Regions from separate parts of the Saccharothrix isguenensis genome, predicted to be linked through region 1. Evidence: predicted binding sites of a transcription regulator. Region 1 holds the regulator's gene; the other holds the start of a gene.
What was found. Region 1 encodes HspR, which represses chaperone genes until heat shock. Its sites were predicted from a motif close to ANNTTGAGTNNNNNNNACTCAANNT; they were not measured.

Region 1 (3,404 bases):
CCGGCTGCCCAGCCGGCCGCGGAGCCCGCCGACCAGCCCGTCGACCAGTCGGCGGAGCAGGCCACCGAGAAGTCCGCCGAGAAGTCCGCCGAAGAGCAGCACCAGCAGGATTGACGAAGGGGGGCGGCGTCCGTGAGCGCTCGTGACTGGATCGAGAAGGACTTCTACCGCGAGCTGGGCGTCACCTCCGACGCCTCGGCCGACGACATCAAGAAGGCGTACCGGAAGTTGGCGCGGGAACTGCACCCCGACGCCAACCCCGGTGACGCCAAGGCAGAGGCGCGGTTCAAGGCGGTGTCCGAGGCGTACGGCGTGCTCTCGGACACCGCGAAGCGCAAGCAGTACGACGAGGCCCGCCGCCTCTTCTCCGGAGGCGGCGGGTTCCCCGGCGGGTTCGGCACCGGTGGCGGCGGCGGGTTCGACGTCGGCGACCTGTTCGGCCGTCAGGGCGCGCAGCAGCCCGGCGGCATGGGCGGGCTCGGCGACCTGCTAGGCGGCCTGTTCAACCGCCGGGCCGGTGCGGCCGGGTCGCCGGCCAGACCGCGGCGCGGCGAGGACGTCGAGACCGACGTGCGGATCGACTTCACCGAAGCCGTCAAGGGCGCGACCGTGCCCATGCGCCTGTCCAGCCCGGCGGCCTGCGGCACGTGCTCCGGTTCCGGCGCACGTCCCGGCACGACGCCGCGGACCTGCGGGAACTGCGCCGGCGCCGGTCTGGTGACCCGCAGCCAGGGCGCGTTCGCGTTCTCCGAGCCGTGCACCGACTGCCGGGGCACCGGGCGGATCGTGGACGACCCGTGCCCCGAGTGCGGCGGCGACGGCGTGAGCACGAAGAGCCGCACGCTGACCATCCGCATCCCGCCGGGCGTGGACGACGGCCAGCGGATCCGGCTGGCCGGGCAGGGTGAGCCAGGGCGCAACAACGGGCCCAACGGCGACCTGTTCGTGCGCGTGCACGTCAACCCGCACCCGCTGTTCGGGCGGTCGGGCAACGACCTGACCCTCACCGTGCCGGTCACGTTCCCCGAGTTGGCGCTCGGCACGACGTTGACCGTGCCCACGCTGGAGGGCAAGGTGACTTTGAAGGTGCCCGCGGGCACGGCCAGTGGCCGGGTGCTGCGGGCCAAGGGCAAGGGCATCGCCAAGCGCGACGGCCAGGTCGGCGACCTGCTCATCACGCTGAACGTGGCGGTGCCGAACAACATGGACGCCGAAGCGAGGGAGGCGTTGGAGAGCTACGCGTCGGCGACGGCGAAGCACGACCCGCGCGCCGAGCTCAACGCCCTGTTGGAGAAGAGGTCGGTGTGAGCTTCCCGTTCCCGCCCGGCACCGACGAGGACACCCCGTTCTTCGTCATCTCCGTGGCGGCCCAGTTGTCCGGGCTGCACGCCCAGACCCTCCGGTCCTACGACCGGCTGGGTCTGGTGTCGCCGGGCCGCACTTCCGGCGGTGGGCGCCGGTACTCGATGCGCGACATCGTGCTGCTGCGGGAGGTGCAGCGCCTGTCCCAGGAGGAGGGCGTGAACCTGGCCGGCATCAAGCGGATCATCGAGCTGGAGAACGAGGTCGGCGCGCTGCGCGCCCGGGTGAACGAGCTGGCCGAGCAGCTCGCGTCCGCCATGGCCGCCGCCGAGCACGCCGCCGCCTCGGTCCACGCGTCGTACCGCCGTGACCTGGTCCCGGTGCGCCACGAGACGGCCCTGGTCGTCTGGAAGCCGAACTCCAAGCGCTGACCGGCGCTCCGAGCGCTGACCGCGGTGTCGCCCAATGGGGTGATCATGGCCGAGATATGTACGGAAACACTGTTCCCGTTACTCGGTTGAACCATGAGGAACCCCGCGACGCCGGACCCCGGCCAGACCGGGGCCCGTGGACTACGTCTTCGTGCACGGAACGACCCAGTCGCCGTCAGCCTGGCGCCCCGTCGAGGACCTGCTCCGCCGTCGAGGCCACCGCACGGTCGCCGTGGACCTGCCCACCGACCAGCCGGACTGCGCGCCGTCGACTACGCCGCGATCGCCCGTGCCCAGGCGGGCGACATGCCGGCCCCGGTCCCCGTCGGCCACTCCGGCGCCGGCCTGCTGATGCCCGCCATCGCCCGCGCCGCGTACTTCCTGTTCCACGACTGCGACCTGGCCGACGTGCGGGCAGGCCTGCAGTCCCTCCGCCTCTTCTACCCCGCCTCGGCGTACCGCGAGGTGCACGAGTTGCCGCGCCTCCCGTCGACCTACGTCCTGCCCCGCGACGACCGCACCCTCCGCCCGTCGTGGATGCGCCGTGCGGCGCGGGAACGGCTCGGGGTGGAGGCGATCGAGGTCGACGGCGGCCACTGCCCCCAGACCAGCAGGCCCGAGACGCTGGCGGCGGTGCTCGGCGCGGCGTGGTCGGGACCTGCCTGAGCCGGCACGCACGCACGACGGGGTCGCGCCTGGACCGGCGGCGCGGCCAGTCCGTCCCGTTGACCAGATCTCGACCAGGGCGGTCGCGCAGTCGGGCCCATCCCGCAGCCGGTCCGTCCCGCGACCGGCAACCCTCGCCGCCGGCGCAGTCCCACGACCGGACCGGTGCCGGGACCAGGCAGCCCACGACCGGACCGGTGCCGCGACCAGGTCAGTCCAGGGTGAAGGGGTCGTACTTGATCCGGTCCAGCGGCGTCCCGGCGACGAGCATCCGCGACACGGTCGCGCGGATCATCGACGGCGAGCCGCACACCAGCACGTCCCGTTCCTCCCACGCCCCGTAGCGCGTGACCACGTCGGCCAGCGTGCCCTGCTCGACACCGCGCGCACCCGGGTCCGACTCCAGCACCGGCACGACGGTCAGCCACGGGTTGGTCATGGCGAACCGCTGGAGGTTGTCCAAGTCGTACAGGTCCTCCCGCGTCCGCCCACCCATGAACAGGTGCACGCGCGGGTTGTCGCCCCACTGGGCCATCTCGTCGATGATCGCGTGCATCGGCGCCACACCGGTGCCGCCGGCGACCATCAGCACGTCCCGGCCGCTCTTGCGGTCGACGCTCAGGCGGCCCATCGGCGGCCCGATGCGCCACACGTCGCCGGGCTGCGTGTGCCCGACGACCGACCGGCTCACCCACCCGCCCTCGACCGACCGGATGTGGAACTCGATGATGCCGTCGTCGCGCGGCGCGTTGGCGGGCGAGTAGTACCGCCACAGCCGCGCGCGCTGCGGCGTCTCCACGCTCACGTACTGACCGGCCTGGTACCCGACCGGGTGATCGGGCTGCAGCCGCACCACGGCCAGGTCCCAGCTCACCCGCTGGTGCTCCAGCACGGTCGCGTGCCAGTAGGCGGGCCCGTCGTCCGCCGCCGCGGCCTCCTGCATCGCCCGCGCCATGATCGTGTACGCCTCGGCCCAGGCCATCTCGACCTGCGGCGTCCACGCCG
Region 2 (3,404 bases), 1.2 Mb from region 1:
CCGTGCCAGCGAGCGCTCCAACTGCCGCACGCCCGCCTCCCGCGTGTACTCGCCCGCCAGCTTCCGCAACGACTCCTCGGTCACCGTGACGTCGTCGGAGGTGAGGCCCGCCCGTTCGACCTGGCGCGGCAGCAGGTGGTCGCGGCCGATGACGACCTTCTCGTCCTCGGTGTACCCGTCCAGCCGGACCAGTTCCATCCGGTCCAGCAGCGGGCCGGGGATGGACTCCAGCACGTTGGCCGTGGCCAGGAACACCACGTCCGACAGGTCCAGCTCGACCTCCAGGTAGTGGTCGCGGAACGTGTGGTTCTGCGCCGGGTCGAGCACCTCCAGCAGCGCCGCGGTCGGGTCGCCCCGGTAGTCCGCGCCGACCTTGTCGATCTCGTCCAGCAGCACCACCGGGTTCATCGAACCGGCCTCGGAGATGGCCCGCACGATCCGGCCGGGCAGCGCGCCGACGTACGTGCGCCGGTGGCCGCGGATCTCCGCCTCGTCCCGCACACCGCCCAGCGCGACCCGGACGAACTCGCGGCCCATGGCCCGCGCGACCGACTCGCCGAGCGACGTCTTGCCCACGCCGGGCGGCCCGACCAGCGCGAGCACCGCGCCGGAACGCCGTCCGCCCACGACACCGAGGCCCCGGTCGGCCCGCCGGCGCCGCACCGCCAGGTACTCGGTGATGCGCTCCTTCACGTCGTCCAGGCCGGCGTGGTCGGCGTCCAGCACGGCCCGCGCGCCCGCGATGTCGTACGACTCCTCGGTGCGCTCGTTCCACGGCAGCTCCAGCACCGTGTCCAGCCACGTCCTGATCCAGCCGACCTCGGGCGACTGCTCGGACGTCCGCTCCAGCTTGTCGACCTCGGCCAGCGCCGCCTTGCGCACGTTCTCCGGCAGGTCCGCGCCCTCGACCCGGGCCCGGTAGTCCTGCTCCTCGGTGGCGGGCTTGCCGTCCAGCTCGGCCAGCTCCTTGCGGATCGCGGCCAGCTGCCGGCGCAGCAGGAACTCCCGCTGCTGGTTCTCCACACCCTCCTTGACGTCCTTGCGGATCGTCTCGGCCACGTCCAGCTCGGTCAGGTACTCGCGGCCCCACTCCAGCAGCTTCTCCAGCCGCTGCGTGACGTCGCTGGTCTCCAGCAGCCAGATTTTCCGGTCCTCGCCCAGGTACGAGGCGTACCCGGCGAGGTCGGCCAGCGCGGACGGGTCGTCCACCTGCTGCACCGAGTCGACCACCTGCCACGCGCCGCGCTGCTGGAGGATCGTGGTGACCAGCGCCCGGTACTCGCGGGCCAGCTCACGGGTGTGGTCGTCCGCCGGCGGCTCGTCCGCCACCGTCGCCTCCACCCACAGCGCCGCGCCCGGCCCGGTCGTGCCGGTGCCGATGCGGACCCGCTCCGTGCCGCGCACCACGGCCGCGCGCTCGCCGCCGGACAGCCGGCCGACCTGCTCGATCACGGCCAGCGTGCCGACCTTCGCGTACTTGCCGTCGAGCCGGGGCACCAGCAGCACCTGCGACCGACCGCCCGGGGTCCCACCTCCGGCCGCCTCACCGGCGGCCGTCGCGGCCTCGATCGCGGCGCGGGCCTCGGCGGTGGCGTCCGAGCCGCTGAGGCGGATCGGCACGACCATGCCCGGCAGCACGACCACGTCGTCCAGCGGCAGCACCGGCAGCGCCAACGTCTCGCCCATGATCCCTCCAAAGTTGAGTCTGCTTGGCTCAACCAAGGTGAGCGCGGGATTGTTTCCGGATGGTGTTCGCCCTGAGCGAGCACCCCCGTTCCGTTTCGGCCCCGTGCCGGATGTCAGCATTCGGCCCATGAAGAAGCGGTGGAGCGCGGTCGGCGTTCTGGTGGCGATGTTCTTGTCGACGGCGTGCACGGCCCAGGAGTCGTCGCCGCAGGCCGGGCCGGTCACGTCGACGATCGTCGAGCCGCGGGGCGACCACATGCTGTGCGATGACCACGTGGTGGTGTACTTCAAGACGGACGACGACATGCGCGCCGGTGTCGCCGCCCTGGCGTCCACGGACCGGCTCCGCGGCGTGTACACGCAGACCAAGGAAGAGGCTTTCGCCTTCTTCCAGGAGGCGTACGCCGAGCAGCCGGAGAAGGCGGAGCTCGCCAGGGTGGAGATCATGCCCGCGGTGGCGCAGGTGCTGCCGGAAGCGGGCGTGGACGTGACCGCGCTGGCCGCCGACTTCCGCACCCTGTACCCGGCGGCCACGAGGATCGAGCCGTTCGTCCCGCCGGCGGACGAGCCGGAGGTGGAGGAGTGCCCGGCGGACGGCTTGTGGCCACCCCGCTGACGTCCGCGCGGCCGTGAGCCGGGCACGGGAGTCCATTCGGTGGTTGCGCCGCGTGCGCGTCGCCGGAACGATCACGCAGTCGACTGACGAGGAGATGTGTGCGCATGGAGCAGGCGAGCTGGGTTCCGTCATCCGTGGACCTGGACCGGCCGAGCGCGGCCCGGATGTACGACTACTTCCTGGGCGGGTCGCACAACTTCGCGGTGGACCGCGAGGCGGCCAAGTCGGTCGAGCAGATCTTCCCCGGCATGTCCGGCGCGGCACGGGCCAACCGCTCGTTCCTCCGCCGCGCCGTGCGGTACCTGCTGTCCCAGGGCATCGACCAGTTCCTGGACCTCGGGTCGGGCATCCCGACCGTGGGCAACGTGCACGAGATCGCCCAGCAGTCCAACCCGGACGCGCGGGTCGTGTACGCCGACGTGGAACCCGTCGCGGTCGCCCACAGCACCGCGCTGCTCGCGGGCAACCCGCTCGCCACGGCCATCCAGGCCGACCTGCGCGACCCGGACTCCGTGCTGGGCAACGAACAAGTCCACGCGATGCTCGACTTCGACCGGCCCATCGGCCTGCTCATGGTCGCCGTGCTGCACTTCGTGCCGGACGCGGACGAGCCGCACCGGGCGATCGCCCGGTACCGCGACGCGCTGGCGCCCGGGAGCTTCGTGGCCATCTCGCACGGCAGCTGGGACGGCGTGTCGCAGGAGGAGCAGAAGAGCGGCGAGAAGGTGAACGCCATCTACCAGCGCACCGACAGCCCGCTGGTGCTGCGCTCGGGTGCCGAGGTCGCCGCCTTCTTCGCCGGGCTGGACGTCGTGGAACCCGGTGTCGTGCCGCTGTCGGACTGGCGGCGGGACTCGGAGGACGCCTTCATCAACGCGTACGCCGGGGTGGGGCGCAAGGCGTAGGGCCGCTCACCGGCGCACCGGAAGGGCCTCCAGCTCGCGGAACTTGACGCCGGGGCGGTGGCGCAGCTCGTCCGGGGGCACGGCGAGGCGCAGGTCGGGGAAGCGGCGCACCAGCGCTCCCAGCGCGACCCGCAGCTCCATCCGGGCCAGGTGCGCGCCGAAGCAGTGGTGCCGGCCGGGGCCGGACGACAGGTGCC

Region 2: a site for HspR is predicted at 1,697-1,721, ahead of lon (endopeptidase La). Genes of this name have one in related genera too.

The regions. Positions count from the first base shown of each region.
Region 1 covers NZ_CP193626.1:7,831,011-7,834,414, reverse strand. Annotated here, with positions in the region: gene grpE (nucleotide exchange factor GrpE) at 1-114, shown strand, start outside; gene dnaJ (molecular chaperone DnaJ) at 133-1,308, shown strand; gene ACRAKI_RS35545 (heat shock protein transcriptional repressor HspR) at 1,305-1,733, shown strand; gene ACRAKI_RS35540 (alpha/beta fold hydrolase) at 2,040-2,399, shown strand; gene ACRAKI_RS35535 (FAD-binding oxidoreductase) at 2,611-3,404, opposite strand, start outside.
Region 2 covers NZ_CP193626.1:6,612,471-6,615,874, reverse strand. Annotated here, with positions in the region: gene lon (endopeptidase La) at 1-1,686, opposite strand, end outside; gene ACRAKI_RS29600 (hypothetical protein) at 1,814-2,302, shown strand; gene ACRAKI_RS29595 (SAM-dependent methyltransferase) at 2,407-3,207, shown strand; gene ACRAKI_RS29590 (cytochrome P450) at 3,214-3,404, opposite strand, start outside.